One region of the Streptomyces sp. WI03-4A genome, then DNA from elsewhere that is predicted to be linked to it. Evidence: riboswitches for the same ligand, from Rfam matches in the RefSeq annotation. Region 1 holds a riboswitch; the other holds the start of a gene.
What was found. Region 1 has a riboswitch for S-adenosylmethionine ahead of PV343_RS31325 (aminotransferase class V-fold PLP-dependent enzyme). Riboswitches for the same ligand answer to the same signal wherever they lie in the genome.

Region 1 (8,434 bases):
GGCCCAGGACGTCAGGCCCGAGCAGTCGAAGGAGGAGGGGCCGGTGGCGCCGTAGACGTACGGCTTGCCGATCTGGCTCTGGGCCGCCGAGAACGCGGCCGAGGCGCGCCCGGAGGCGGGCGGGGCGTCCTTGAGGTCCACACGCTCGGTGGAGGAGCGGTTGGCGCGGGCCTGCTCGGCGTCGAGGGCCGCCTTCTCCTTGGCGGTCAGGGTGTTCAGGAGCTTCTGCGCCTCGGCGAGCTTGCCCTGGACTTCCTTCTTCTTGTTGCCCAGCTCGGTGCGGGTGGAGGCCAGGTCCTTGAGCTTCTCGGTGGCCTCGGCGCGCTCCTGGGCGAGTTCGCGCTGCTTGTCCTGGATCTTCTTCAGCGCCTCGACCTGCTGGCTGCTCAACTGGTCGAGCGTGGACGCCTTGTCGAGGTAGTCGTCCGGGTTGGAGGACAGGAAGAGCTGCACCGAGGGGTCGATGCCGCCCGAGCGGTACTGGGCGGTGGCCATCGAACCCAGGCCGTCGCGGAGCTTGTTCAGCTCCTGCTGACCGCGGGCCACGTTGTCCTGGATCGTGGAGATTTCCTTCTGCAGCTTCTGCTGCTTCTCCTTGGCCCCGTTGTACTTCTCGGTGGCCTGCTCCGCCTGCTCGTAGAGCTTGTCGACCTTCGCCTTCACCTCGTCCTTGCCGAGCTTCTCGCTAGGGGCGGCGTTGGCGGCGTTCGCGCTCAGCACGACGGCAGCGGCGGCTGCGGTGGTCAGCACGGTGACACGCGTGCGGCTCGGCTGCTTGGGTCGACGGTGGGACGCCACTGAGGACGAACTCCTTCTTGTGAGTGATCACCCGTTCGGAGGTTCGAGGCCAGACCCTAGTGACCTCGCTGTGATCAGTTCAAATCCCCGCGGCAAAAAAACCCGTCACGCAATGCATTCTTTGCACTTAACTCACGTGGGGTGATGCCCGATTGACACTACGTTGCGTGACGGTTCGGTCAATTCGGGCATTGCATATGCGCGTTGCACGTTCAGGACAGTCGCTTCAGAAGTACCGCAGAGGCCACGGGACGGGCACCCGCCCGGGCGACCCCGTCGGCCACCTCCCGGTCCGTCGACGCGACGATGACCGGACGGCCCGGCGGCTCCGCGCGCACGAGCTGACGGATCAGCTCGTCGGCCGTGACGCCCGGCTTGGAGAACAGCACCCGCACCCCCCGCGGCGGCGCGAGCAGCACCGGCGCGGCCAGCTCGGCGCCGTCGAAGACGCACGTCACCTCGGCCCCGGTCTGCGCCGCGAGCGCGGAGAGCTGCCCGAGCAGGCGCAGCCGCTGCTTCTCCAGCGGCATCTGCGGATAGCCGGTCTTGGTGACGTTGTAGCCGTCGACCACCAGATGCGCCTGCGGCAGCGCGAGCAACTGGTCGAGGATGGCGGGGTCGTTCTCGGAGAGCGCCCGGGCCGCGATGTCCTTGGGGGTCATCCGCCCCGGCTCGACCGCGTCCACGGTCTCCGCCGGGCGCACCGACACCGGCGGCAGGGCGAGTTCACGTCTGAGGCCCTGGGCGGCGTCCAGCAGGGTGTCCAGCAGCAGCCGTACCCGCATGTCCTCGACGCTGCGGCCCTCGCGGACCGCCCGGCGGGTGGCCTCAAGGGCCGCCTCGGACTCGCCGAGGCGTGCCTTGAGCCGCCGGCTCTCGCTCTCCGCGGCCGACACCTGCGCGGCCCCCTCGGCCCGCACGGCCTCGATCTCGCCGCGGACCCTGCGCAGGGCCGCCTCGCCGCGCTTGACGTCGCTGAGGGCCGCCCGGAGCTTGCGGTGCAGCGCCTCCGCCTCCCGCTTCGCCGACTCCAGTTCGGCGCGCAGCCGTTCGGTCTCGGTCCGGGTCTGCTCCCGGGAGCGGTCCAGCTCCGCGCGCATCCGCTCCAGTTCGGCCCGGCTCTCCTCGTCGGCCCGCTCGGCGTCCGCGCGCTGCGCCTCCTCGCCGGCCGCGGTGACCAGCTTCACCCAACCCGCGGGGCGCAGTACGTAGGCCGCGGCCGCCACGTCGAGCGGGTCCGCGGCCGGGGGCGGGGAGCCGGAGTCGAGGGCGCCGGAGAGTTCCGGCTGCGCCTCTCTGAACTTCTCCCCGATCCGCTGCCGGAACAGCGGCTCGGTCTCCAGCGCCGCCGCCATCGCGTTCCCGGCGAACTTCGCCCGCCGGGTCGGGGTGAAGCGGGCGTACTGTCTGAGCTGGGCGGGCAGTTCCGCCATCGTCAGACCGCCGAAGCCGTCCGAGACGATCTGCACGACCCGCCGGCGCACGCCGTCGGGCAGCGGACGGTCAAGCACCTCAGCGGTGCCGTCGCCCGGCCCCCCGCCTGCGGTCTCCACCATCCGTCACACCCCAATACCTGTACGGGGCCCGCTCCGCTCAGGAGCCGGCGCCCGGCCTGTCCACGAGTTCCACCTGGTCCACCGCGTTGCACCAGCGGCAGCGGACCGACTCGATGGTCTCACTGACCACCTCGCGCTCCTCCACGTTCGGCTCGCCCGCGAGGTCGAGGTGGACGTACTCGACGACCTTCGACGAGCGGGTGACGTCGAAGCGGGTCAGATTGCCGCAGAGGGTGCAGCGCCATCGCGTCGTGGCGGTCGGCAGGGGAACCGTCATCGTGCCTGTTCGCTTCCTTCTCGGATCGGTCCGCGCCGCTCCTCGACGCGTGTGGCTCGTACCCTACGGCCTGCCGGGTCCTCGCCGCCCGTCCGTCCACGGCGGCGAGGCGGTCTGTCAGGCTGCGTCCCGTTACGTCATGCTCTGTAGTCATGATCAGCACGTGGGGCACGGCGGCCGGCAGGACACTCAGGGCGGTCCGGGGCGCCTCCGCACCCACCACGTACACCCTCATCGTCCTGTGTTCCCTGCTCTTCGTCCTCGGACCGGCCTCGGGGCTGACGGTGGCCTACGGCGCCGGGGATGCCCTGCTCGCCGCGCAGCGGGCGTACTTCCGGCACTGGGGCGTGGTGCCGGCCGAGCTGTTCCACCGCCCGGTCCGGGAGGCGCTCACCCCGGCCACCGCGCTGTTCGTGCACGGCAGCTGGGTGCATCTGCTCGGCAACATGCTCTTCCTCTTCGTCTTCGGGGTCATGACCGAGGAACGGATGGGCCGGGTCGAGTTCTCCCTCTTCTACGTCGGCTGCGGCTACCTCGCCCTGCTGGGCTACGCGGCCGCCAACGCCGCCTCCGAGCAGTCGCTGGTGGGCGCCTCCGGGGCGATCTCGGCGGTCCTCGGGGCGTTCCTCTACCTGTTCCCCCGCGCCCGTGTGACCAGTCTCCTCCCCTTCCTGTTCTTCCTGCCGATGCGCTTCCCCGCCTGGGTGGTGCTGCCGTTCTGGGCGGCGCTGCAGTGGCTCGCGGCGGGCAGCTCCGGCTCGGGCCCCGGGGTGGCCTACCTCGCCCACCTGGTCGGCTTCGGCCTCGGCTTCGGCTACGCCTGGCTGCGCTACGGACGGGAGCGGGGCCGGGGCGGGGCTCCCGGAGCGGCGGTGGTGGCGGGCGCGGGGGCGACTAGAGTGAAGTCCGCAGCGGCTCCGGCACCTGAGGGAGAGAACCAGTCGTGATCACCGCGATCGTCCTGATCAAGACCAGCGTGGACCGGATCCCCGAGATCGCGGAGCAGATCGCCGCGCTGGAGAGCGTCAGCGAGGTCTTCTCCGTCACCGGCACCTACGACCTGATCGCCATGGTCCGGGTACGGCAGCACGAGGACCTCGCCGAGGTCATCCCCGGCCGGATCAGCAGGATCCCCGGCGTCGAGGGCACCGACACGCACGTCGCGTTCCGCACCTACTCCCAGCACGACCTGGAGGCCGCGTTCGCGATCGGGCTGGACAACTAGCCCGTCACGGCCACGACAGGGGGCAGGGGCGGCCGCGGCCGCCCCTGCCCCCTGTCGGCGTGTCCCCGGGTCCCGGAGCCGTCAGACGGCCGGGACGCAGCGGCCGTCCTCGGTGCGGTACCGCCACTTGGCGCCGTCCCTGACCAGTTCGTGGACCGCGCGCACGAAACGCTCGACGTGCTCGTCGGGGGTGCCCGCGCCGAAGCTGACCCGGATGGCGTTCAGGGACTTCTCGCCCGGCGCGGCCTCGGGGGCGCCGCACTCGCCCTGGGTCCCGGGGTCGGCGCCCAGCAGGGTGCGCACCAGCGGGTGGGCGCAGAACAGGCCGTCACGGACGCCGATGCCGTACTCGGCGGAGAGCGCGGCGGCGAAGTGGGAGCTGTTCCAGCCCTCGACGACGAAGGAGATCACGCCGACGCGCGGGGCGTCGTCGCCGAAGAGGGACAGGATCCTGACCTCCGGCACCTCGGCCAGGCCCGCGCGGACCGTGTCGATCAGCTGCCGCTCGCGGGCGACCAGGGTGTCGAAGCCGGCCTCGGTGAGCGCCTTGCAGGCGGAGGCGATGGAGTAGGCGCCGATGACGTTCGGCGAGCCGGCCTCGTGCCGGGCGGCGCTCTCGTGCCACTCCACGGCCACTCCCCCGTCCTCGCGCCGGGTGACCTTGCGGCTGGCGCCGCCGCCCGCGAGGTAGGGGTCGGCCGCGGTCAGCCAGTCGGCGCGGCCGGCCAGCACGCCCGAGCCGAACGGGGCGTAGAGCTTGTGGCCGGAGAAGGCGACCCAGTCCACGTCCAGCTCCCGCACCGACACGGGGTGGTGCGGCGCGAGCTGGGCGGCGTCCAGCACGATCCGGGCGCCGTGCGCGTGGGCCGCGGCGGCCAGCTCACGCACCGGCCACAGCTCGCCCGTCACGTTGGAGGCGCCGGTGACGCAGACCAGCGCCGGGCCGTGCGGGGCGCGGTCGGCCAGGGCCCGCTCCAGGGTCTCGACGGCCTGGCGCGGGGTGCGCGGGGCGTCGAGGAAGGTGACCTCGGCGTCGCGCCAGGGCAGCAGGGAGGCGTGGTGCTCGGTCTCGAAGACGAAGACCTGGCAGCCGGCCGGGAGGGCGCGGGCGAGCAGGTTCAGCGAGTCCGTGGTCGAGCGGGTGAAGACCACCTGGTCGGCCGGCCGGCAGCCGAGGAACTCGGCGACCGTGCGGCGGGCGTTCTCGAACAGGTCGGTGGAGAGCTGCGAGAGGTAGCCGGCCCCGCGGTGGACGCTGCCGTAGTACGGGGCGTAGGCCGCCACGTCGTCCCAGACGCGCTGGAGGGCGGGGGCGCTGGCGGCGTAGTCGAGCGCCGCGTAGGTGACCTCGCCACCGGTGACGAGCGGGACGGTGACATCCCGGCCCAGAACGGGCAGCGGGGCACAAACGGACTGGTCGACGGCAGCGGTGAGGACAGACATGGGTGACTCCCGTGAGGACGTACGGCGCTCGCGTACGGAAGGAAAGAAGAAGGGTGTGCGGAGGCGGGGCTCGGCGGCCCTATCGCATTCGCTTGCTCACGGAAGGCTCCTCGACGACCAGGACCCCTGGTTTTCGAGGGGTCCGCGCTTGCCGCGGACCTCGCTGCCCACGACCTGGTCCTCACCCGGGGCACCCCGCCACGGACGGAGGGTTGCCGGACAGTCGGCCGGGGCCTCATGACTGTCACTCATGACCTGGTACGGGAACGTACGCGAAGTGATCGGCGCCCCGCAACCCGAGTCCGGATCGCGGAACGCCGACCGTGGCCTCTAGGCGTTGCTGGCGGCCACCCACCGCTCCAGCGCCCGCTTGGCCGCGCCGGAGTCGAGGGACTCGGCGGCCTTCGCCATGCCGGCGCGCAGCTGGTCCGCCAGGGGTGCGTCGCCGGGCGTGAGGGCGACCAGGGCCGCCGCCGAGTTCAGCAGCACGGCGTCCCGGACGGGGCCCGGCTCGCCGTCCAGCAGGCGCCGGGCGACCTCCGCGTTGTACGTCGCGTCGGCGCCGCGCAGCGCTTCCACGGGGACGAGGTCGATGCCCACGTCCCGGGGGTCGAAGCGCTCCTCGGCGACCTTGCCGTCCCGGACCACCCACACCCGGGAGGTGGACGTGGTCGTCAGCTCGTCCAGGCCGTCGTCGCCCCGGAACACCAGCGAGGAGTTGCCTCGCTCGGCGAGCACCCCGGCCACGATCGGCGCCATGCGCGGGTCGGCGACCCCGACCGCCTGGGCACGCACCTTGGCCGGGTTGGTCAGCGGGCCGAGCACGTTGAACGTGGTCCGGATGCCCAACTGGCCGCGGGCCGCCGCGACATGACGCAGCGACGGGTGGAACCTCACCGCGAAGCAGATGGTGATGCCGGCCTCGTCGGCCACCTCGGCGACCCGCTTCGGGGTGAGGTTCAGGTTGATCCCGAGCTTCTCCAGCACGTCGGAGGAGCCGGAGGCGGAGGACGCGGCACGGTTGCCGTGCTTGACCACCCGGGTTCCGGTGCCGGCGACGACGATGGACGACATCGTGGAGATGTTCACCGTCTTGGCGCCGTCACCGCCGGTCCCGACGATGTCGACGGCGGGTCCCGGCACCTCGATGACGTTGGCGTGCTCGTACATGGTCCGCACGAGGCCGGTGATCTCCTGCACCGTCTCGCCCTTGGCCCGCAGGGCCACCATGAACCCCGCGATCTGGGCGTCCGTCGCCTCCCCGCGCATGATCAGGTCCATGGCCCAGGCGGTGTCGTCGGCGGAGAGGTCGTGGCCGTCCAGCAGGCCGTTCAGCAGGACGGGCCAGGAGCGGCCCGCCGCGGTGTCGCCTCCAGCGGGGGTCACAGCGTTCATATGCCGCTCCTGGTGTCGTGAAAGAGGAGTGTCGTGAAAGGAGAGTGTGGTGCCACCCTATCCAGCCCCCGGCAGGGCGAAGGGCCCCGTCCGTAACCCGGACGGGGCCCTTCAGCGTGGCGTGGCGACTGTGGGATCAGTGGTGGCCGTGGCCGCTCGTGATCTCCTTGTACTCCTCGACGGTGGGCTTCGGGATCTGGTTGTCCCCTCCGTAGTAGGAGTGGCTGAGCTTGGCGCGCAGCTTCTCGGCGGACGTCACCTTGCGCTCGACACCGTTCTCGTCGACCGTCTCGCCGATCTGGGCCGGCTCGTACTGGTGGTGAGCCGTGAGGGTGTGCAGCTGCTCCTGGCTGAGCGACTCGTGCACCTCGATGAACTCACCGTGCGGCAGGCGCTTGATGATGCCGGTCTCGCGACCGTGCAGCACCTTGTCGCGGTCGCGGCGCTGCAGGCCCAGGCAGATCCGCTTGGTGACGATGAACGCGATGACCGGTCCGGCGAAGAAGGAGATCCGGACGAACCAGGTGACGTCGTTGATCGACAGGTGGAAGTGGGTGGCGAACAGGTCGTTGCCACCACCGACCAGGCCGACCATGTACACGGTCACCCAGGCGGCACCGAACGCGGTACGGGTCGGGGCGTTGCGCGGGCGGTCCAGGATGTGGTGCTCGCGCTTGTCGCCGGTGACCCAGGACTCCAGGAACGGGTACAGCGCGATGACCGCCAGGACGAGGCCGAAGAGCACCAGCGGGATGAACACGCCCAGGACGAGCGTGTGACCCCAGAAGTTGATCTCCCAGCCCGGCATGTAGCGGACCAGACCCTCGGCGAAGCCCATGTACCAGTCGGGCTGGGCGCCGGTGGACACCTGGTCGGGCCGGTACGGGCCCATGGCCCAGATCGGGTTGATCTGGGTCACCGCGGCGATCGCCGCGATCACACCGAAGACCAGGAAGAAGAAGCCGCCCGCCTTGGCCATGTACACCGGCAGCAGCGGCATGCCGACGACGTTCTTCTCGGTCTTTCCGGGACCCGCGAACTGCGTGTGCTTGTGGTAGAAGACCAGGATCAGGTGGCCCACCATCAGGCCGAGCATGATGCCCGGCAGCAGCAGGATGTGGATCGAGTAGAACCGGGCGACGAAGTCGTGACCGGGGAACTGACCGCCGAAGAGGAAGAACGAGATGTACGTGCCGACGATCGGCATCGACAGGATGGCGCCCTCGGTGAAGCGGACACCGGTGCCGGAGAGCAGGTCGTCCGGGAGCGAGTAACCGGTGAAGCCGGTGAACATGCCCAGGACGAACAGCAGGAAGCCGAACAGCCAGTTGATCTCACGCGGCTTGCGGAACGCGCCGGTGAAGAACACGCGCATCATGTGCACGAACATGCCGGCGAGGAAGATCAGCGCGGCCCAGTGGTGGATCTGCCGGATGAGCAGACCACCGCGCACGTCGAAGGAGATGTGCAGGGTCGAGTTGAACGCCTCGGACATCAGCTGTCCCTGGAGCGGGACGTAGCTGCCGTGGTACTCCACCTCGTTCATCGACGGGTGGAAGAACAGCGTCAGATAGACACCGGTCAGGATGATGATGAGGAAGCTGTACATGCAGACTTCGCCCAGCATGAACGACCAGTGGTCGGGGAAGATCTTCCGCATGTTCGACTTCGCCAGGGAGTAGATCCCCAGCCGGCCGTCGGCCCAGTCGGCGACTCGCTCGCCGGCCGGCGCCTTGCCGC
Region 2 (8,434 bases), on a different contig from region 1:
GAGTGCGCCCGACCGGTGCCTGCTCTGCGAGACCAGGCGCCGGGCCGCGCGGCGGTCGGAGTTCCAGGGCGGCAGGCCGCGGGCCACCGAGGCGCCCGCCTCCGGCCAGTCCCGGTACGGCGTCCGCGCCGACCGGCCCCAGCCCCAGCAGCGGTGGCTGCCGGAGGCGTGGAACGGTCGCGAGTGGCAGCTGTGCGGGACGCCCCGGCGGGACCGGCACGAGGCGGAGGCCTATCTGGCCGCCCAGCGGCGCGGGTCCCGGCCGGCCATGGCGTACCGGCTCGTGCACGAGTTCACCGACTACGAGGTGCTGCGGATCTGGGGCACCCCGGTCCAGGTCGACATCGAGCCGATGGGCAACCTCTAGGCGCCTCGCTGCCGGCGGTCCCGGCTCAGCTCAGGGTCTTCAGCGCGGCGGCGTCGTAGGGCGCGAGCTCCTCGAACCGGTCGGCGAGCACCTTGGCCGCCCAGTCCGGGTCCTGGAGCAGGGCGCGGCCGACGGCGACCATGTCGAACTCGTCGGACTCCATGCGGTCCAGCAGGTTCTCGATGCCCTTGACCGGGGAGCCCTGGCCCTGGAAAGCGCCGGTGAAGTCGCCGTCGAGGCCGACCGAGCCGACGGTGATGACGGGCTTGCCGGTCAGCTTCTTCGTCCAGCCCGCGAGGTTCAGGTCGGAGCCGTCGAACTCGGGCAGCCAGTAGCGGCGGGTGGAGGCGTGGAAGACGTCGACGCCGGCGGCGGCCAGCGGGGTGAGGACGGCCTCCAGCTCCTCGGGGGTCTCGGCGAGCCGGGCGGTGTAGTCCTGCTGCTTCCACTGGGAGTAGCGGAAGATCACGGGGAACTCGGGGGACACGGCCGCGCGGACCGCCGCGACGATCTCCGCGGAGAACTTCGCCCGGGCGACGGGGTCACCGCCGTAGGCGTCGGTACGGCGGTTGGTGCCCTCCCAGAGGAACTGGTCGAGGAGGTAGCCGTGGGCGCCGTGGATCTCCACGCCGTCGAACCCGATGCGCTCGGCGTCCGCGGCGGCCCGGGCGAACGCGCCGATGACGTCGTCGAGGTCCTGCTGGGTCATCGCCTTGCCGGTGGCCTCGGCGCCCGCGGTGACGAGACCGGAGGGGCCCATCGCGGGGGCGTCGGGGAAGGGGTTCTGGCCCTGCTCGCGGACCATGCCGATGTGCCACAGCTGCGGGACGATCGTGCCGCCGGCCGCGTGCACGTCCTCGGCGACCTTCGCCCAGCCCGCGAGCTGCTCCTCCCCGTGGAACCGCGGGACGCGACCGCTGTTCCCGGCCGACTCGTGGCCCACGTAGGTGCCCTCGGTGACGATCAGACCGACACCGGCGGCGGCGCGGCGCGCGTAGTACGACCGCACGTCCTCACCGGGAACACCGCCCGGCGAGAACATCCGGGTCATCGGCGCCATCACGATCCGGTTGGGCACCGTGAGCCCGTTCAGCGCGATCGGACGGGAGAGGATCTGGGCGGCGCGGGACGCGGGGGACGTGACGGTCACGTGGGGGCTCCTGACGAATGACGGGTGACGGGTGGCCGCGTGAGCTGACCGGCTGGTATGTGCGCACGCATTGTTACACCACCTGAAGCAACCATCGCCGCAGCGGTGCGCATTCCGGAAGGACCGGGGTCACTGTGTGTTCCGGAACACACTCCGGACACGCCCGAGGGCGGCACCCCCTGCCGGAACAGGGGGTGCCGCCCTCGGAAAGGACAGGCTGATCCGGGTGGATCAGAAGTCCATGTCACCGCCCGGCATGCCGCCCGGAGCGGCCGCGGCGGCCTTCTCCGGCTTGTCGGCGATGACGGCCTCGGTGGTGAGGAACAGCGCGGCGATGGAGGCGGCGTTCTGCAGCGCGGAACGGGTCACCTTCGCCGGGTCGATGATGCCCTCGGCGATCATGTCGACGTACTCGCCGGTGGCGGCGTTCAGACCGTGGCCGACGGCCAGGTTGCGCACCTTCTCCACGACGACGCCACCCTCGAGACCACCGTTGACGGCGATCTGCTTCAGCGGGGCCTCGAGCGCGAGCTTCACGGCGTTGGCGCCGGTCGCCTCGTCACCCTCCAGGTCCAGCTTCTCGAAGACCGAGGAGGCCTGCAGCAGGGCCACGCCACCACCGGCGACGATGCCCTCCTCGACGGCGGCCTTCGCGTTGCGGACGGCGTCCTCGATGCGGTGCTTGCGCTCCTTGAGCTCCACCTCGGTGGCGGCACCGGCCTTGATGACCGCGACACCGCCGGCGAGCTTCGCCAGGCGCTCCTGCAGCTTCTCGCGGTCGTAGTCCGAGTCGCTGTTCTCGATCTCGGCGCGGATCTGGTTCACCCGGCCGTTGACCTGGTCCGAGGAACCGGCACCGTCGACGATGGTGGTCTCGTCCTTGGTGATGACGACCTTGCGGGCGCGGCCCAGGAGGTCCAGGGTCGCGTTCTCCAGCTTGAGGCCGACCTCCTCGGAGATGACCTCGCCGCCCGTCAGGATGGCGATGTCGCCGAGCATGGCCTTGCGGCGGTCGCCGAAGCCCGGGGCCTTGACGGCGACGGACTTGAAGGTGCCGCGGATCTTGTTCACGACCAGGGTCGACAGGGCCTCGCCCTCGACGTCCTCGGCGATGATCAGCAGCGGCTTGCCCGACTGCATGACCTTCTCCAGCAGCGGGAGCAGGTCCTTGACGGAGCCGATCTTGGAGTTCGCGATGAGGATGTACGGGTCCTCGAGCGACGCCTCCATGCGCTCCATGTCGGTGGCGAAGTAGGCGGAGATGTAGCCCTTGTCGAAGCGCATGCCCTCGGTGAGCTCGAGCTCGAGACCGAAGGTGTTGCTCTCCTCGACGGTGATGACGCCTTCCTTGCCGACCTTGTCCATGGCCTCGGCGATCAGCTCGCCGATCTGGGTGTCGGCGGCGGAGATGGACGCGGTGGAGGCGATCTGCTCCTTCGTCTCCACGTCCTTCGCCTGCTCCAGCAGGGCGGCGGAGACGGCCTCGACGGCCTTCTCGATACCGCGCTTCAGGGCCATCGGGTTGGCACCGGCGGCGACGTTGCGCAGACCTTCCTTGACCAGGGCCTGGGCGAGCACGGTCGCGGTGGTCGTACCGTCACCGGCGACGTCGTCCGTCTTCTTGGCGACTTCCTTGACCAGCTCGGCGCCGATCTTCTCGTACGGGTCCTCGAGCTCGATCTCCTTGGCGATGGAGACACCGTCGTTGGTGATCGTGGGGGCGCCCCACTTCTTCTCGAGGACGACGTTGCGGCCCTTGGGGCCGAGCGTCACCTTGACGGCGTCCGCGAGCTGGTTCATGCCGCGCTCGAGGCCGCGCCGCGCCTCCTCGTCGAACGCGATGATCTTGGCCATGTGAAGTGGTCCCTCCAGGACTGGGGGTGATTCCTTCGGACCGCGCCCGCGCCCGCGACGGACGGCTCGCCGGCCCCGTGGTTCCTTGCACCACTTGGCCCGCGGGCCTCACCGACCCGGTCCTTCGTTGTCACTCTCACCTTCAGAGTGCTAACGCCAATGATTAGCACTCGGGCATGGCGAGTGCAAGCGCCTCCGGGGGATCAGCCCGGGGCGAACAGGACGAAGGGCCCACACCCCGGGCGGGGTGTGGGCCCTTCGCGTGAAGAACGTTCAGGCGGTGACGCGAACCATGTCGGCCTGCGGGCCCTTCTGGCCCTGCGAGATCTCGAACTCGACCCGCTGGCCCTCTTCCAGGGTGCGGTAGCCGTCCATCTGAATCGCGCTGTAGTGGACGAAGACGTCCGCACCACCGTCGACCGCGATGAAGCCGTAGCCCTTCTCCGCGTTGAACCACTTGACGGTGCCCTGAGCCATGCCTAACTCCCCTATTACTGGCCCTTGCACAGATCCACACTTCGCGGACCCGGGTCAGACCTCACCCCCCATTGAACGGGGGCGTGCGCCGGAACGCGTCGACCGCGGCTGAATGTATCTGTCCAACTGCCGTCTGCAACAGGTCAATCGGACGAGAATTCTGGACGAGCCCGATCCGGAATCTGCCGAGAATTCAGGCGAATTCAGGGCAAGTCGGGCCCCGCAAATGGCTCAAAAGCCGCGAAAAACCCGCACACTTTGGCTGTTTCTCGACGGGCGTACGGCATGATTCCGGGGCCCGCGACCCGCAGACCCGGAACGCGTTCCCCAACTCTACCGCGCTCAATCACACAGAATGGCCCCCTCCGTTTCTCTCACGGAGGAGGCCATTCCATGAACAATCGGTAACCGCGATTACCGAAGGTAATGTCAGCCGCCGGCGACCGCCGGAATGATGGAGACACCGGCGCCGTCGGGGGTCGCGGTCTGCAGCCCCTGCTCGAAGCGGACGTCGTCGTCGTTGACGTAGACGTTCACGAAGCGGCGCAGCTTGCCCTGGTCGTCCAGCACCCGGGCGGCGATGCCGGTGTGGTTCTTCTCCAGGCTCTCGATGACCTCGGCGAGGGTCGTGCCCTCGGCGGCGACCTCGGCCTGGCCACCCGTGTAGGTGCGCAGGATGGTGGGGATGCGAACGGTCACGCTCATGCGAGGCCAGCCTCTCGGAAGGAGTCCAGGGTCGGGCGGATGGTGGCGGTCAGGCCGGTGCCGGCCACCGCGTCGAGGGTCTTGAGGCCGTCGCCGGTGTTGAGCACGACCGTGGTCTTCGCCGGGTCGAGGATTCCGTCCTTGAGCAGCTTGCGGGTGACTCCCACGGTCACCCCGCCCGCCGTCTCCGCGAAGATGCCCTCGGTGCGGGCCAGCAGCTTGATGGCGTCCACGACCTCCTCGTCCGTCACGTCCTCCACCGCGCCGCCGGTGCGGCGCGCGATGTCCAGGACGTACGGCCCGTCGGCCGGGTTGCCGATGGCCAGGGACTTGGCGATGGTGTTCGGCTTCTGCGGCCGCACCACGTCGTGACCCGCCTTGTACGCGGTCGACACCGGCGAGCAGCCCTCCGCCTGGGCGCCGAAGATCTTGTACGGGCGGTCCTCGACCAGGCCCAGTTTGATCAGCTCCTGCAGCCCCTTGTCGATCTTCGTGAGCTGGGAGCCGGAGGCGATCGGGACGACGATCTGGTCCGGGAGGCGCCAGCCGAGCTGTTCGCAGATCTCGTACGCGAGGGTCTTGGAGCCCTCCGCGTAGTACGGGCGCAGGTTGACGTTCACGAAGCCCCAGCCCTCACCGGCCGGGTCGCCGATCAGCTCGGAGCAGAAACGGTTCACGTCGTCGTAGTTGCCCTGGATGCCGACGAGCTCGCCGCCGTACACCGCGGCCATGACGACCTTGCCCTGCTCCAGGTCGTGCGGGATGAACACGCAGGAGCGGAAGCCGGCCCGGGCGGCCGCGGCGCCGACGGCGCCGGCCAGGTTGCCGGTGGAGGAGCAGGAGAGGGTGGTGAAGCCGAAGGCACGCGCGGCCTCCAGCGCCTGGGCGACGACCCGGTCCTTGAACGAGTGGGTCGGGTTGCCGGAGTCGTCCTTCACGTACAGGCCGCCGGTGACACCCAGTTCGCGCGCCAGGTTGTCGGCCTCGACGAGCTTGGTCCAGCCCGGGTTGATGTTGGGCTTGTCGGCCACGTCCGCGGGGACCGGCAGCAGCGGGGCGTAGCGCCAGATGTTCGCGGGGCCGGACTCGATGCGCCGGCGCAGTTCCTCGGTGTCGTACGCGGAGAAGTCGTAGGCGATCTCCAGCGGACCGAAACACTCCTCGCAGGCGAACACCGGCCCGAGGGGTACCCGGTGGCCGCACTCGCGACAGCTCAGGGCGGCGGCGGGACCGAGATCGACGGCGGGATTGCTGGTGCTTGCAACTGTCTGCGCAGCCATGGAGGCGAGGCCCTTTCTCCTCATCTTCCTCACGACGCACTTCGCCGTGAGACGGATTTGGCACCTTCCCTAGCCGGGAGCCTCGCGAAGACGATCAGATCTTGTCTGGTCTACGAGTACCGACTGGAGGGTTGCCGGGGCTTCATCGGGCCGTTTCCCTCTGCCCCTCTGGATGAGCTGTATGTGGTTGTGGGCGCCGGCGACCCCCGACATGCGATGGTCATCGGCGTTGTTCAAGACTGTAACCGAAGGCCAGGACAGTTGAGATAGTCGTCCGTACCGCGAGACAACCGTGAGGAGCCGCCGACCGTGCTGGAAGAAGTCGAACGTTGGCTGAGCACGCGCTCCTGGTCCGTGACCGACCGCTCGCCGCACGAGATCCTGGCCGCCAAGCAGCGCACGGGCCAGACGGTCTCCGTCGTGCTGCCCGCACTGGACGAGGAGGAGACGGTCGGCGACATCGTCGCGGTGATCCGCCACGACCTCGTGGAGCGCCTCCCGCTGGTCGACGAGATCGTCGTCGTCGACTCCGGCTCCACCGACCGCACCTCCGAGGTCGCCGCCGCCGCGGGCGCTCGGGTCGTCCACCGCGACGACATCCTGCCGCGCCTGCCCGCCGTCCCCGGCAAGGGCGAGGTGCTGTGGCGCTCCCTGCTGGTCACCGGCGGCGACATCGTCTGCTTCATCGACGCCGACCTGCGGGAGTTCTCCTCCGACTTCGTCTCCGGGATCGTCGGCCCGCTGCTCACCGACCCGGACGTCGACCTGGTCAAGGCCATGTACGACCGTCCGCTCGCCGGCGCCGGCGGGCAGGGCGGCCGGGTCACCGAGCTGATGGCCCGCCCGCTGCTGAACATGCACTGGCCGCAGCTCGCCGGCTTCGTGCAGCCGCTGGGCGGCGAGTACGCGGCCCGCCGCTCACTGCTGGAACAGCTGCCGTTCCCGGTCGGCTACGGCGTGGAGCTGGGCATGCTGGTGGACGCGCTGCACCTGGTGGGCCTGGACGCGCTGGCGCAGGTCGACGTGGGCGTGCGCAAGCACCGCCACCAGGACGGCCAGGCGCTGGGCCGGATGGCCGCCGCGATCTACCGCACGGCGCAGCTGAGGCTGGCCCGCGGGCACCTGGTCCGCCCGTCCCTGACCCAGTTCGAGCGGGGCGCGGACGGCTTCGAGCCGCGCACCTACTCGGTGGACACCGAGGAGCGGCCGCCGATGGCGGAGATCGCGGAGTACGCGCACCGCCGGGTGGCGTGAACGCGCGGTGACCGGACGGCCGTATACGGACACCGCCGCAACCGACGGGGCGGTACGTACGTTTGAGTATTTCCGGGCCGGGCTAGGTTGAGGCTTATGGCTTCCAGGCACGGTGCTGAGGTGCTGGTCGCGTCCAATCGCGGACCGGTTTCGTACGAGGTGCGCCCCGACGGCGCGGGTGGCTCACTACACGCCAGACGGGGTGGTGGCGGCCTGGTCTCGGGCCTGTCGGCCATCGGCTCCGACGCCAGTGCGGTGTGGGTGTGCGCCGCGCTGGGCGACGGCGACCGGGAGGCGGTGCGGCGGGCGGCCGGCGGGCTGCTGCCGGAGGAGGACACCGGCGGGCAGCGGGTGCGGATGCTCGACATCGACGCCACCGTGTTCGCCGACGCGTACAACGGCATCGCCAACTCGGTGCTGTGGTTCGTGCACCACATGCTGTACCAGACCCCGCTGGAGCCGATCTTCGACGCCGGATTCCGGCGGCAGTGGGCGTCGTACCGGGCGTACAACGAGGCGTTCGCCCGGGCGCTGGCCGATGAGGCGGCACCGGGCGCCGCGGTGCTGATCCAGGACTACCACCTGGCCCTGGCCCCCCGGATGCTCCGCGAGCTCCGCCCCGACCTGCGCATCGGCCACTTCTCGCACACCCCGTGGGCCCCGCCGGACTACTTCCGGCTGCTGCCCGACGACATCGCGACCGAGCTGCTGGAGGGCATCCTCGGCGCGGACCGTGCGGCGTTCCTGACCCGGCGGTGGGCGGACGCGTTCACCGACTGCTGCCGGGCGGTCCTGGACTCCGGCGTCCCGTCCGGGACCCGGATCGGGGTGCACGGTCTCGGGGCGGACGCGGACTTCCTGCGCGACCGCGCGCACCGCGACGACGTGGGCGAACGGATGACCGCGCTGCGCGCGGAGATCGGCGAGGGGCGCCGGACGATCGTCCGGGTGGACCGCACCGAGCTGTCCAAGAACATCGTGCGCGGCCTGCTGGCGTACCGGGAGCTGCTGGAGGAGCACCCCGAGTGGCGCGAGCGGGTGGTGCACGTGGCGTTCGCCTACCCCTCCCGGCAGGACCTCGCCGTCTACCGGGACTACACCGCCGAGGTGCAGCGGGTCGCGGAGGAGATCAACTCCGCGTTCCGCACGCCCGGTTGGACCCCGGTGGTGCTGCATGTGAAGGACGACTTCGCGCGCTCGCTTGCCGCGTACCGGCTGGCCGACGTCGCCCTGGTCAACCCCATCCGGGACGGCATGAACCTGGTCGCCAAGGAGGTGCCGGTCGTCTCCGACGAGGGCTGTGCGCTGGTGCTGTCCCGGGAGGCCGGGGCGTACGAGGAGCTGGGC

Region 2: it holds a riboswitch for S-adenosylmethionine, as region 1 does, so the genes downstream of both, thrC (threonine synthase) here and PV343_RS31325 (aminotransferase class V-fold PLP-dependent enzyme) in region 1, are expected to answer to the same signal.

The regions. Positions count from the first base shown of each region.
Region 1 covers NZ_JARAUO010000040.1:51,791-60,224, forward strand. The annotation lists gene PV343_RS31300 (NlpC/P60 family protein) at 1-798, opposite strand, end outside; gene PV343_RS31305 (NYN domain-containing protein) at 1,011-2,354, opposite strand; gene PV343_RS31310 (hypothetical protein) at 2,392-2,631, opposite strand; gene PV343_RS31315 (rhomboid family intramembrane serine protease) at 2,784-3,578, shown strand; gene PV343_RS31320 (Lrp/AsnC family transcriptional regulator) at 3,575-3,856, shown strand; gene PV343_RS31325 (aminotransferase class V-fold PLP-dependent enzyme) at 3,938-5,299, opposite strand; SAM riboswitch class IV at 5,439-5,555, opposite strand; gene trpD (anthranilate phosphoribosyltransferase) at 5,630-6,694, opposite strand; gene PV343_RS31335 (cytochrome b) at 6,831-8,434, opposite strand, start outside.
Region 2 covers NZ_JARAUO010000016.1:16,698-25,131, forward strand. The annotation lists gene PV343_RS18105 (hypothetical protein) at 1-367, shown strand, start outside; gene PV343_RS18110 (NADH:flavin oxidoreductase) at 393-1,517, opposite strand; gene groL (chaperonin GroEL) at 1,749-3,371, opposite strand; gene PV343_RS18120 (cold-shock protein) at 3,645-3,848, opposite strand; gene PV343_RS18125 (MoaD/ThiS family protein) at 4,278-4,553, opposite strand; gene thrC (threonine synthase) at 4,550-5,833, opposite strand; SAM riboswitch class I at 5,851-6,012, opposite strand; gene PV343_RS18135 (glucosyl-3-phosphoglycerate synthase) at 6,143-7,087, shown strand; gene PV343_RS18140 (alpha,alpha-trehalose-phosphate synthase (UDP-forming)) at 7,184-8,434, shown strand, end outside.